Regions from separate parts of the Pseudomonas sp. 43A genome, predicted to be linked through region 4. Evidence: riboswitches for the same ligand, from Rfam matches in the RefSeq annotation. Region 4 holds a riboswitch; each other region holds the start of a gene.
The links. A riboswitch is a leader RNA that binds a small molecule or an ion and turns the genes downstream of it on or off. The one in region 4 is predicted to bind cobalamin.
Positions count from the first base shown of each region.

Region 1 (3,203 bases), 180 kb from region 4:
TTGGCCAGTGTTTTCATCGGTATGCCCTTTGGCAAGCGGCGGGCATACGGGACGAGAACCGGCAACGCGCGTGCGCGCCGGAAGCGTTCGCCACCGGATCACCCCGCCCGGTTGTAGTGAGAATCTGTGTCGAGGCAGGTCTCCTGGCTGACGGTGTTCAGGCGTGGGGCCTGGCGTTTGCTGCGCCTTCCCGCTGGCTCATAGATTGAGCTGGCAGTGGCGTGGCAGCGAACATCACCGTTCACAGTTGCGGGGGCAGCCGCGGCATTGACCGCGTTCCCTTCTTAGCTTCGGCGTGGGCCGAAGAACCTCGAAAGCGCAAGGCTACGCATGGTGTGGTTTTGGGTCAATGCTTTGGGGGTTTTGGATTGGGGGCATATCCGTTGCTGCGGGTGCTGCTTCTGGCGGTTTCGCTCTTACAGCGAGTCACCTTTTCCAAACGCCGAAAAGGTAACCCAAAAGGCTTTGCCCCGGCGTACGGCACTTCGCTGAGGCTCAGTGTTCCCTCGCTACGGTGTCCATCCGGGGGCATCGCCTACGGTTTGCTTCGCTGCACCTCCTCTCGATGAATGCGGCTGCGCCGCACGGCGCTGCGCGCCTAACCCCCGGATGAACACCTCCGCTCGGCCTGCCGAAGGGGCAAAAAAGCCAGATCAAAAGCCGGATCAAAAGCCCCTCACCCTAGCCCTCTCCCGGAGGGAGAGGGGACTGATCGAGTTGTTTGGGCGAGGGACGCCGACGTGCGATATCGCGTTGAACTCAGATTCTGAAAAGCTCACAAATCGGCTCCCTCTCCCTCGGGAGAGGGCTGGGGTGAGGGGCAGCAATAACGCAAATCAAAAGCCGAACACCCACGCTCTTCACCACTCAATAGGCCGAGTGTCAGCTCGCCTGCTCTTGATCTTGATCCACGGGCGACGTCGGAAGGCTTCGTTCCGGGATTGATCCGGGCGTGGGAGCGCAACCAAACACAGCGAGAGGAGGTGCAGCGAAGCAAACCGTAGGCGCTGCGCCCGGATCGATCCCGCAGCGAAGGAACTCCGAGCTTTAGCGAGCGGGCCGAACGTCAGGGCGGAACCCTAACAAGCCGTTACCGCAGCAACGGATCCACCCACAAAATTGACTAAAATCCCCGCCTCATGCTCTCCTACACAACTTGTTACGGGTGCCCTTCACAGGGTGAAACGGGAAACCGGTGAATCATGTGCTTTACTCAAGCCCATGTCAGTCCGGTGCTGCCCCCGCAACGGTAAGCGAGCGAAGCGTCAAAACCACTGTGCCAACAAGGCATGGGAAGGTGACGCTTGCAGGTCGGCCTGACGCCAACCCCTCGTGAGCCCGGAGACCGGCCCGCAACACACAGCCCGCACCTTGTGCGTCGCTGAACATAACAAACCCGCGGTGGGCGGGCGCTGTTCGAACCTCTGCGAGCCCGACCCGCAGGGGTTTTCATGCGCTCGATTCACCCACTGACATTCCAGAGGGAAGCGCCATGTCGATCATCAGCAGCACCGGCAGCAACACGGACAAAATTTCCAGCACCACCACCCTTAGCCAACGCCTGACCGCCGCGATCTTCGCGTCGATCCTCGGCGCCAGCCTGGTCTACTTCGCCGGTTTCTCGCACATCGAAGCGGTGCACAACGCCGCCCACGATACCCGCCACAGCGCCGCGTTCCCGTGCCACTGAGACCTGCCGACATGATCAAGCGTATTGCGCAAACCGCAGGTTTCACCGGTCTGCTGGCCGCCCTGCTCCTCACTCTGCTGCAAAGCTTCTGGGTCTCGCCGCTGATTCTGCAGGCGGAAACCTTCGAGAAAGCCGAACCGGTGGCTGAAGTTCACGAACACGCCGCCGGCACCGCTGCGCACACCCACGATGCTGAAGCCTGGGAACCGGAAGACGGTTGGCAGCGCGTGGTCTCGACCACGGGCGGCAATCTGGTGGTAGCCGTCGGTTTCGCCCTGATGCTCGCGGGCCTGTACACCCTGCGCGCCCCGACCAAAACCTCGCAAGGCCTGCTCTGGGGACTGGCCGGTTACGCCACATTCGTACTGGCACCGACGATGGGCCTGCCACCTGAATTGCCCGGCACCGCTGCGGCCGATCTGGCTTCGCGGCAGACGTGGTGGATCGGCACGGCCGCTTCGACCGCTGCCGGCCTGGCTCTCATCGTGTTCAGCCGTCACTGGCTGATGAAGATCCTCGGCGTGGCGATTCTTGCCGTACCGCACGTGATCGGCGCACCGCAGCCGGAAGTGCATTCGATGCTCGCACCCGAGGCATTGGAAGCGCAGTTCAAAATCGCTTCGCAGCTGACCAACGTCGCGTTCTGGCTGGCCCTGGGCCTGATCAGCGCCTGGTTGTTCCGCCGCAAAAACGCTGGCCAATACCACGCATGACCAATGACAGCGCAGCGCCGACCTTCGTGGTCGGCCTGGGCTGCCAGCGCGGCTGCCCGGCCAGCACGCTGCGCGCCTTGCTTGATCAGGCATTACAGGCACATCGCATTGAACTGGAAGCGGTCAAGGCGCTGGCCAGCATCGACTTGAAACGGGATGAACCCGGCCTACAGGAGCTGGCTGCCCAGTTAGCCTTGCCACTGCTGTATTTCAGCAGTGAAGAACTCGCCAGTTACCAGCAACGACTCAGTCACCATTCGCAAATCGCCTACGAACGAACCGGCTGCTACGGCGTTGCCGAGAGTGCTGCGCTGGCCCTCGCCGAACAGTTGATTCAGGCTCCGGCAAAACTGCTGATTTCCCGGCAAAAATACGCTCAGGCAACACTGGCATTGGCCGGCGCGGCGTAAAGTCCCGATAATCCCCGCCATTGATCATGAGCGTTGCTCATCTGCAACGCGGTCGTGCCCTCTTTTACTCAGGATTCAACGATGACTGTCTACTTCATCGGCGCCGGCCCCGGCGACCCGGAATTGATCACTATCAAAGGCCAGCGGCTGATCCGCAGCTGCCCGGTGATTATCTACGCAGGTTCGCTGGTGCCAGCGGCGGTGCTCGACGGCCATCAGGCCGAGACGGTGGTCAACAGCGCTGAATTGCATCTGGAGCAGATCATCGAACTTATCAAGACCGCGCATGCCAAGGGTCAGGATGTGGCGCGGGTGCACTCCGGCGATCCGAGTCTGTATGGCGCGATCGGTGAGCAGATCCGTTATCTGCGTGAGCTGAATATTCCATTC
Region 1 is NZ_CP054880.1:4,204,636-4,207,838, forward strand. It holds gene cobW (cobalamin biosynthesis protein CobW) at 1-17, opposite strand, end outside; cobalamin riboswitch at 116-328, opposite strand; cobalamin riboswitch at 1,147-1,369, shown strand; gene HUW52_RS18345 (CbtB domain-containing protein) at 1,493-1,690, shown strand; gene HUW52_RS18350 (CbtA family protein) at 1,702-2,403, shown strand; gene HUW52_RS18355 (cobalamin biosynthesis protein) at 2,400-2,813, shown strand; gene cobM (precorrin-4 C(11)-methyltransferase) at 2,895-3,203, shown strand, end outside.
Region 1: linked by a shared signal. The riboswitch ahead of HUW52_RS18345 (CbtB domain-containing protein) and the one ahead of HUW52_RS19110 (ABC transporter substrate-binding protein) in region 4 are both predicted to bind cobalamin.

Region 2 (3,203 bases), 910 kb from region 4:
ACGATACCGGCGGCATCCCAGCCGAGGATTTTCGGTTCCTTGGTGAAAGTGCCCGCGCGCACTTTGGTATCGACCGGGTTGACCGACACCGCACGAACTTCCACGAGCAAATCCCGTGGGCCGGGAGTCGGCACCGGCAGGTCGATGTCCTGCAACGATTGCGGATCTTCAATGGGTAAAGCGTGTTGGGTGAAGGTGATGGCTTTCATGGAAACTCGCTGTCTGAAGAGCTGATGTGCTCACTTGCTGCCATCTTCGACTTCCCAGGCACAAAGAAAAACCAGCAGAATGGGCCAACACTTTCACTGCAGGAGTGAAAATGATCCGCATTGATGATCTTGGTTTGTTCACCCGCAGCGCCGCGCTGGGCAGCTTCACCGCTGCCGCCCTTGAGGCCGATTTATTGCCCGGTCAGGTTGCCGCGGCGATCAAGCGTCTGGAGCGTGAACTCGACGTGCGCCTGTTTGCGCGCACCACCCGCAGCCTGCGATTAACCGCCGAGGGCGAGCAATACTTGCCCACCGCCCACTCGGTGCTGGAGGCGCTAAAGCAAGGCAAGGAAAACCTGCGCGGTGAAAACGCCACGTTGCGCGGCGTGCTGCAAGTGACGGCGCCGTCAGATCTGGGGCGCAACATTTTGCTGCCGTGGCTTACGCTGTTTCGCCGCCAGCACCCGGAACTGACCTTGCGATTTTCTCTGTCGGACCAGATCGCAGACTTGTTTCGCGACCCGGTAGACGTGGCGATTCGATACGGCTCGAATGAAGATGCCAACTACGTGGCGCTGCCGCTGGCACCGTGGAACCGGCGGGTGCTGGTCGCGGCACCGGAATACGTGGAGCGCCACGGATACCCGCAAACACCGGACGATCTGCACAACCACCCTTGCCTGCTCTACCAGCAAGGTGGCCGGGTCTACGACAAGTGGAGCCTTGGCAGTGAAACGATCCAGGTCTCGGGACCGATGTTCAGCGACGACGCCGACGTCGTGCGCCGCTGGGCGTTGAGCGGCGAAGGCATCGCCAACAAATCCTGGCTGGACGTCAGTGCAGACGTGATCGCAGGGCGACTGATCGTGCTGCTGAAGGATTTCCCCGGCAATGCCTCACCGTTGAGTCTGGTGTGTCCGCATCGCAAGCAGATCACCCCGGCGGTGTCTCAGCTTTATACGTGGTTGAGTGGCCAGTTTGCCGCTCTGGAACGCATCCAATAGCCCCCCCGGTGTTGCCACATTGACGAACCGCCCGTCGGATGTTCAGATGCCGCCCTGTTTCAGGTGCCCCCTGCCGCCGTGCATGGGGTGAAACGGGAAACCGGTACGTTCTTTTCGAACAAGTCCGGTGCTGCCCCCGCAACGGTATGCGCGTGATGCTTTCGATACACCACTGTGGCCACTCGGCCATGGGAAGGTGAAAGCCTCGATACGCGCGAGCCCGGAGACCGGCCTGAAATTTCGTTTGGCAAAATCCTGCGGTGGGCGGGCATGGGCCGGTATTGGCTGTGCGCGATGCCTTCTCCTGCATGCTCTTCTGCGAAGATCCTTTTCGAGAAGACAATGATTCGACCTTTCAACACTTCTGCTCCATCTCTATTGCTTGGCTGCCTGTTCAGCCCGTTGCTGCTGGCCGACGACGCGCCGCTGGAACTCAATCAGCAAATCGTTTCTGCACCGTCCGTGGAATCCACCACCGTCGCCGACATGGCGAAGTTCGGCAGCAAAGTCGAAATCGTCAGCCGCGAGCAGATCGAGCGCGCCGGCCCCAGCGCCGATGTCAGCCGCGTCATGCAGATGTTCATTCCCGGCCTTTACGTCGCGCCGAAAAACGGTCCGTTCGATTACGGCACCTATTCGCTGCTCGGCGGGCGCAATGACGACACGCTGATCCTGCTCGACGGCGTACGCCTGAACAATCGCCTGTACGGCGGCCTCTATCTGGACACCCTGCCGGCCAACGCCATCGAACGCATCGAAGTGCTCAAAGGTGGCCAGAGCCTGTTGTTCGGCACCCAAGCCGTTTCCGGTGTGATCAACATCGTCACCCGCAGCCCGCAGTCGCGCAAAGCCTCCGGTGAAGTGAATCTGGGCGTCGACAGTTTCGGCGGCACCAGCGAAGACGCGCGGGTCGAGAATATCTTCACCAACGGTTTCGGCGATCTCGGCCTGCTGGCGTACGTCAGCCACAATGTCTCCGACGGTTACCAGCCGTATCGCAACCGCGACATGAAAAACGTCAGCGAGAAGAACCGTGCCTACGAAGTCACCACCTTCGGCGGCAAGGCCATTCAGTCGTTCGGCGATGATTCGCGGCTGGAACTGTTCTACCAATATGCCGACGCCAACCTCGATTTCGCCCGCCCGGTCGACAATCACACGACCACCAACGATCGCGTGCAGCAGATCGCCACGGCGACCTTCGAGCAGAACATCAACGAGCGCCTGAGCTATTTCGTCAAAGGTCATATCAACGACTGGGACACCCGCTACACGCGCGTCAACAACGTCGCCGGCGGCGGCACCAGAGTCATCAACCACAACGACTATTGGGGCTTTACCGACTGGGGCGTGCAGGCCGAAGGCAAAGCGAAACTACCCGGCGGACATGTGTTGGTGTTCGGCAGCGACAACCAATGGTTCAAGGGTCAGGACGATGTGTTGATCATCGACAACGACAAGGCCGAAGCCCACGCCGTCTACACGCAATTGCGCCCGCAGATCGACGCGCTGCCGAACTGGCACCCGAGCATTGGCGTTCGCCACGAAGCCATGAGCGGCGGCGACGGTGCCACGGTCGGCATGCTCACTTCGCTGTATGACCTCACCGACAACTGGTCCGTGCGTGGCCAATACGGCAGCGCCTACAAACTGCCGAACGCCGAGCAGCTGTTCGTCAACGAACCGGGCGATGAGATCGGCAACCGTAATCTCAAACCGGAAAAAAGCCGCAACGCGGAACTGGGTGTCGACTACAAAGGCTTTCTGCTGGATCGCGAATTCAGCGCCAGCGTGACCCTGTTCAAACGCAAGATCGACGACCTGATCACCCTCGACGGCATTCAGTGGGTCAACGGTGAAGGCCTGGTGCGCATGCGCGGTTTCGAGGCTGACGCGAAACTGGCGCTCAACGATCAGTGGAGCCTGCAAGCGGACATGACCCGCAACCTCACCGAATCGCGCACGGGGGCGACCATCAATGACATCCCGA
Region 2 is NZ_CP054880.1:3,480,086-3,483,288, reverse strand. It holds gene HUW52_RS15200 (zinc-binding alcohol dehydrogenase family protein) at 1-209, opposite strand, end outside; gene HUW52_RS15195 (LysR family transcriptional regulator) at 320-1,213, shown strand; cobalamin riboswitch at 1,258-1,464, shown strand; gene HUW52_RS15190 (TonB-dependent siderophore receptor) at 1,556-3,203, shown strand, end outside.
Region 2: linked by a shared signal. The riboswitch ahead of HUW52_RS15190 (TonB-dependent siderophore receptor) and the one ahead of HUW52_RS19110 (ABC transporter substrate-binding protein) in region 4 are both predicted to bind cobalamin.

Region 3 (3,203 bases), 810 kb from region 4:
TACCTTGATTGGCTGCGATTTGATCTCGGTCGCGCCGGGTTCGTAGTTGAAGCGCAGCAGGCGATCGGTATCGGCGACGTACAGATCATTGCCGACCAGGGTCATGCCGAACGGCGAGTTGAGGTTCTGCAGAAACACCGTGCGTGTTTCCGCGACGCCATCATGATCGGCGTCACGCAGCAGGGTGATGCGGTTCGGACTCGGTACGCCAGCGCCAGCCTTGCCCATGACCTTTTTCATCACCCAGCCACGAATGCCGCTGCTGTCATCAGGCTTCGGCGGGGCGTTGGTTTCCGCCACCAGCACATCGCCATTGGGTAGCACATAGAGCCAGCGCGGATGATCGAGGCCTTCAGCGAAGGCTGCCACCTGAGTACCGGCCGCTGCGGTCGGTTTGCCGCCCGCGGGCCAGCCGATCGCCGGGGCGATGTTCACCGTCGGAATCAGGGTCTTGTTTGGTTCAGGTAATTTCGGTGACGGGCCGGTGCCGTCGGAGACTTGCAGGCTGGAGGTTTCACCGCAGGCGGCGAGACCTCCGGCGAAGGCGATGACAAAAACGAGCTGGGGCTTGCGCATTGCTGATCTTCCCTATGAATGCATTCCTAATCATAGAGGAGGGCGCAAGCCCGATGGTTCAACTGCTCAGCCGCGGGCTTCCTTGAACAGCACGGCAATGCCCGGGTGATAGTTGCCGGCTTCGCTGCGCAATTTGCGGTAGGCGTAGGGGAAATACCAGGCGACCGCGCAGGTGTGTTCCTTTTGCAGGTCGTCGACCATGTCTTGCAGCTCTTCGGGGCTGGCGCTGTGCTGGGCTTTTTGCGGCGCGACAAACAGGCAGCCGAGCTTGAGGTCGCTGGCATAACTGATGCGCTTGGCGTCGTTGGTGATGTCCAGCAGAGCTTGAGTCAGATTCAGGTTGGTGACCTTTGGCCAGCGCTGAGTGGCCTGGATAAAGGCGCGGTCTTCGGCACCGGCGAGAAACAGATCGGCGCGGGCATTGCGCTCGCCTTCTTCATTCTGTTTGCGCGTGGCAGTGTCATTCAAAGTGACCAGCTCAGCCATCCAGGCTGCGGCCGAGAGCAATCCGAGATTGGCTTTCTCGTCATGCCAGTAAGGCGTGTCGCTGTCGCCGCGCACGGCGTTGTAACGGTCGATACAGTCAAACCAGCGTTCAAGCACCGGGCGCAGGAATTCCAGGCGCGGGTTGCTGATGATCATGCCTTGCATCGTCATCATCCTTTATTGTTGTAGTGGGCTTTTCGGGAAAAGCATGGCTCTTTGATATCATTTGTATCAGTGTGGCACAAGATTGGCGTCAGATAATTGATCGACGGCAGTTATTCGCCCGCTGACCGCCTCTTTAATTGACGCTCCACCCCCAACCCTCTAACCTTCGCGGCTTGTTTCAGGTGCTCTGTGACCAGTGTCGACAGAGTGAAACAGGGAAGCCGGTGAGGGTTGTCTTCAAGCGAAGAGCCACCACGATCCCGGCGCTGCCCCCGCAACGGTAAATGAGTGAAAACTGCGCCTTGAGCCACTGCCTCGAAAGAAGCGGGAAGGCGCGCAGTCAGGCGAAACGCCGCTCATGAGCCCGGAGACCGGCCTGATCCATCCAGCGGCATCACGGTGGGCGATGCCAGGCTTTTTGCCGTCTATTCTTGTGCCTGCCCGCCGTTATCCAGCCCCAACGGAGAGCTCCCCCATGACTGATTCCCCCGAGCGCGACGAACGCCACCTGGCGCGTATGCAGCGCAAAAAAGCCGTGATCGATGAACGCATCGCCAACTCGCCCGATGAGTGCGGCCTGGTGCTGGTGCTGACCGGCAACGGCAAAGGTAAAAGCAGCTCGGCCTTCGGCATGCTCGCCCGCGCCATGGGCCACGGCATGCAGTGCGGTGTGGTGCAGTTCATCAAGGGCCGTAACAGCACCGGTGAGGAGTTGTTCTTCCGCCGCTTCCCAGAGCAGGTGCGTTTCCACGTGATGGGCGAAGGTTTCACCTGGGAAACCCAGGATCGTCAGCGCGACATCGCCGCCGCCGAAGCCGCGTGGGCCGTTTCCCGCGAACTGCTGCGCGATCCGTCGATCGGTCTGGTGGTGCTCGACGAACTCAACATCGCCCTCAAGCACGGTTATCTCGATCTCGATCAGGTGCTCAGCGATCTGCAGGCGCGTCCGCCGATGCAGCACGTAATCGTCACCGGTCGCGCGGCCAAGCCGGAAATGATCGAAATGGGCGACACCGTGACTGAAATGGGCATGCTCAAACACGCCTTCCAGGCCGGCATCAAAGCGCAGAAAGGCGTCGAACTTTGAATCAACCACGTCACTGCCCGGCGGTCCTCATCGCCGCGCCGGCCTCCGGTCAGGGCAAGACCACCGTCACCGCCGCGCTCGCCCGTTTGCATCGCAATCAGGGGCGCAAGGTGCGCGTGTTCAAATGCGGTCCGGACTTTCTCGACCCGATGATTCTCGAGCGCGCCAGCGGTGCGCCGGTGTATCAACTGGACATGTGGATGGTCGGCGAGCAGGAAAGTCGTCGCCTGTTGTGGGAAGCCGCCAATGAGGCGGATCTGATTCTGATCGAAGGCGTGATGGGCCTGTTCGACGGCACGCCTTCCAGCGCCGATCTGGCGCGGCACTTCGGTGTGCCGGTGCTCGGTGTGATCGACGGCACGGCGATGGCGCAGACCTTTGGTGCGCTGGCGCTGGGCCTGGCGAAGTATCAACCGGATTTGCCATTTGCCGGCGTGTTGGCCAATCGTGTCGGCACCTTGCGCCATGCGCAATTGCTCGAAGGCAGTCTCACGGAAGGTCTGCGTTGGTACGGCGCGTTGTCCCGCGAGACTGGCATCGAACTGCCGAGCCGCCATCTCGGTCTGGTGCAGGCCAGCGAACTGAATGACCTGGATGTGCGTCTCGACGCCGCTGCCGACGCACTGGCCAGCAGTTGCGAGGTAGCGCTGCCACCGGCCGTGGAGTTCGCCGCGCCTGACGTCATCGCTGTCGAGCCGCTGCTGAAGGGTGTGCGCATTGCCGTTGCGCGTGATGAGGCGTTTGCCTTCACCTATGGAGCGAGTCTCGATCTGTTGCGCGCGATGGGCGCCGAGCTGAGTTTCTTCTCGCCGATTCGCGATACGCAATTACCTGAAGCGGACAGCTTGTATCTGCCCGGTGGTTATCCGGAACTGCATCACGTTGCGTT
Region 3 is NZ_CP054880.1:5,200,205-5,203,407, reverse strand. It holds gene HUW52_RS22700 (sorbosone dehydrogenase family protein) at 1-576, opposite strand, end outside; gene HUW52_RS22695 (hypothetical protein) at 643-1,227, opposite strand; cobalamin riboswitch at 1,391-1,622, shown strand; gene cobO (cob(I)yrinic acid a,c-diamide adenosyltransferase) at 1,703-2,314, shown strand; gene HUW52_RS22685 (cobyrinate a,c-diamide synthase) at 2,311-3,203, shown strand, end outside.
Region 3: linked by a shared signal. The riboswitch ahead of cobO (cob(I)yrinic acid a,c-diamide adenosyltransferase) and the one ahead of HUW52_RS19110 (ABC transporter substrate-binding protein) in region 4 are both predicted to bind cobalamin.

Region 4 (3,203 bases):
TGCAAGGATTCCCATGAAAGACGACGCCTCGCTGTTTGCCGCCATCGACCTGGGTTCGAATGCCTTTCGCCTGATGATCGGCCAGTCAGTGCGCAGTCGAAAGGGCTTGCAGATTCAGGAAGTGAAAACCCTGCGCGAACCGGTGCGCCTCGCCGAGGGCTTTGACGGTGGTGCACTGGATGCACTGGCACTGGATCGCGGCTGGCAGGCATTGGCGCGGTTCGGCAAGAAGCTGCGCGGTTTCGAGGCCGGCCGGGTGCGCGCGGTGGCCACCAGCGCGGTGCGTGAAGCGGACAACGCGCAGCTGTTTCTCGCCAGTGCCGAACGGCATCTGGGCTTTCCCATCGATGTCATTTGCGGCCATGAAGAGGCGCGGCTGGTCTACGCCGGCGTGACCCACGCGTTGCCGAGCGCTGAAGACCTGCGCCTGGTGGTCGACATCGGCGGCGGTTCCACCGAGCTGATCCTCGGTCAGGGCGCGCAACCGTTGCTCACCGAAAGCATCGCCATCGGCAGCGGCACCTTGAGCACACGCTTTTTTCGCGGCGGCGACCTGTCCGCCGCTGCGTTACAGGAAGCCGAACGTTTCGCCATCCTGCAGTTTGAAAAAGTTGCCCGGCGCTACCGTGCTCAGGGCTGGCAGCAAACCATCGGCTCTTCCGGCACCGCGCGCATGCTCGCCAAAGTGCTCAAGGCCAATCGTCTCAACGACTTTGGCCAGGACGGCATCACCTACGGCGGGCTCCTACGCCTGTCGTTGCTTCTGCTGAAGGTGAACAACGTCCAGCAACTGAAACTGGCCGGGCTGCAACCTCATCGCCAGAGCATTCTGCCCGGTGGTCTGGTGTTGATGCTGGCCGCCTTCAAAGTGTTCGGTATCGCGCAGATGGTGCCGTCGGAACCGGGCCTGCGTTTAGGCGTGCTGCACGGTTTGATGAGCCAGCACTAATCCTCCCCACGGCAGATTCGTCTCCCCTTCAGCGGCTCGATCGACTACCATGCCGCCGTCGGTTCCCGAAGGGGACTAATAGGGAATCCGAGGTGCTTGCTCAGCACTGACCGGAACTGCCCCCGCAACTGTAGGTGCCGAGCCTGCTCCACGACTGCCACTGGGTAAATCCCGGGAAGGCCGGAGCCAGGCGATGACGCATCAGTCAGGAGACCTGCCGGCACAGTGACTACTAACCGGCGGGGTGTCCGGGAAGGACATCGTGCCGTGCGCGTCAACGCTTGATGCCCGGCCTTGCGCTGTTTTCCTGACCGCGTTCGATGGTGTGTTTCCAATCCGTACTCTCCCGCTCCGCGTACGGATTCCCCGGAGACTGCCTCATGCTGCTGCCCCGCGTTGCCACCTTCATCACCGGCCTGAGCCTTTGCACCCTGGCCCACGCGGCACCGACCGCTTACCCGCTGACGGTAGAAAACTGCGGCAGCACCCTCACCTTCCAGCACGCCCCGACGCGCACCGTGACCATCGGCCAGGCCGGCACGGAAATGCTTTACGCCATGGGCCTGAGCGACACAGTCGTCGGCACTTCGCTTTGGTTCAACAACGTGCTGGATAAATACAAGGCGCAGAACGACAAGATCGAGCGCCTGGCCGACAACGAACCGAGTTTCGAATCGGTGATCGGCAAGCGCCCGGAGTTGGTCGCCGTGGAGCTGGAATGGATGGTCGGCCCGCAAGGTGCGGTGGGCACTCGCGAGCAGTTTCATGAGCTGAAGATTCCAACCTACCTGCTGCCCTCCGATTGCGAAGCCAAGGACAACCTCGTCGGCGCCGACGGTACGCGGCTCGCACCGTTTCGCATCGAGACGATTTACAAGAGCGTAAGCCAACTGGCGCAGATCTTCGATGTGCAGGAGCGTGGCCAGCAGCTCAACGACGAGCTCAAGGCCAGCCTCGCCCATTCGATTGCCACCGCCCAAGGCAAACAGCTCAAGGATGCCAGCGCGCTGGTCTGGTTCTCCAGCGCACAAATGGACATCGAGCCATTCGTGGCCGGGCACAAAGGCATTCCCGATTTCATGCTCAGCACCCTCGGCGTGCGCAACGTGGTGGAGTCCGATGAAGAGTGGCCAACGGTCGGCTGGGAAACCATCGCCAAGGCTAATCCGACCTTCCTCGTCATCGCGCGCATGGATCGTCGACGCTTCCCCGCTGACGACTATGAAAAGAAACTCGCCTTCCTGCGCAGCGACCCGGTGACACGCAACATGGACGCGGTGAAACACAACCGCATCATCATTCTCGACGCCATGGCCATGCAGGCGAGCCTGCGCATGTTCGATGGCATCGAGCAACTGGCCACGGCCATCAACGGCTATGACCTGTCGCAATGAGTGCCAGCCTGATCCGCACGCTGTTGGCCTTGGCCACACTGTTGATTGCAGTGGTCGCCGGCGTGGCCATCGGGGAAACCTCGATTGAACCGGGCGTGGTCGTGCAAGTGCTGGCCAACAAGCTGTGGGGCGCCGGTTACGCACTCGACCCGATTGACGAAGGCATCGTCTGGAACTACCGCCTGACCCGCGCACTGGTCGCGGCGGCGTGTGGTGCCGGCCTGGCGACGTGCGGGGTGATTTTGCAGTCGCTGTTGCGCAACCCGTTGGCCGATCCGTATCTGCTGGGGATTTCTGCCGGGGCTTCGACCGGCGCGGTAATGGTCGCGCTGCTCGGGGTTGGCGCCGGAATGATCTCGCTGTCAGTCGGTGCCTTCGCCGGCGCGGTCACGGCGTTCGTGCTGGTGATTCTGCTGGCGCGAGTCAGCGGCTCGGCGAGCGGCACCGGGCAAATCATTCTCGCGGGGATCGCCGGCTCGCAGCTGTTCAACGCGCTCACGGCGTTTTTGATTACCCGCTCGGCCAGCTCCGAGCAGGCACGCGGGATCATGTTCTGGCTGCTGGGCAATCTCGGTGGCGTGCGTTGGCCGTCGGTGTGGTTGGCGGTGCCGGTGGCCGTGTTTGGGTTGGTCGTGTGTCTGTGGCATCGGCGGGCGCTGGATGCGTTCACCTTTGGCATGGACTCGGCGGCGTCTCTCGGTATTCCGGTGCGACGCGTGCAGATTCTGCTGATTGGCTGCGCGGCGCTGGTGACGGCAGTGATGGTGTCGATTGTCGGCTCGATCGGTTTTGTCGGACTGGTGATTCCCCACGCCGCGCGGCTGTTGCTTGGCACCGGTCACGCGCGGTTGCTGCCGGCC
Region 4 is NZ_CP054880.1:4,386,336-4,389,538, forward strand. It holds gene HUW52_RS19105 (Ppx/GppA family phosphatase) at 14-949, shown strand; cobalamin riboswitch at 992-1,186, shown strand; gene HUW52_RS19110 (ABC transporter substrate-binding protein) at 1,330-2,343, shown strand; gene HUW52_RS19115 (iron ABC transporter permease) at 2,352-3,203, shown strand, end outside.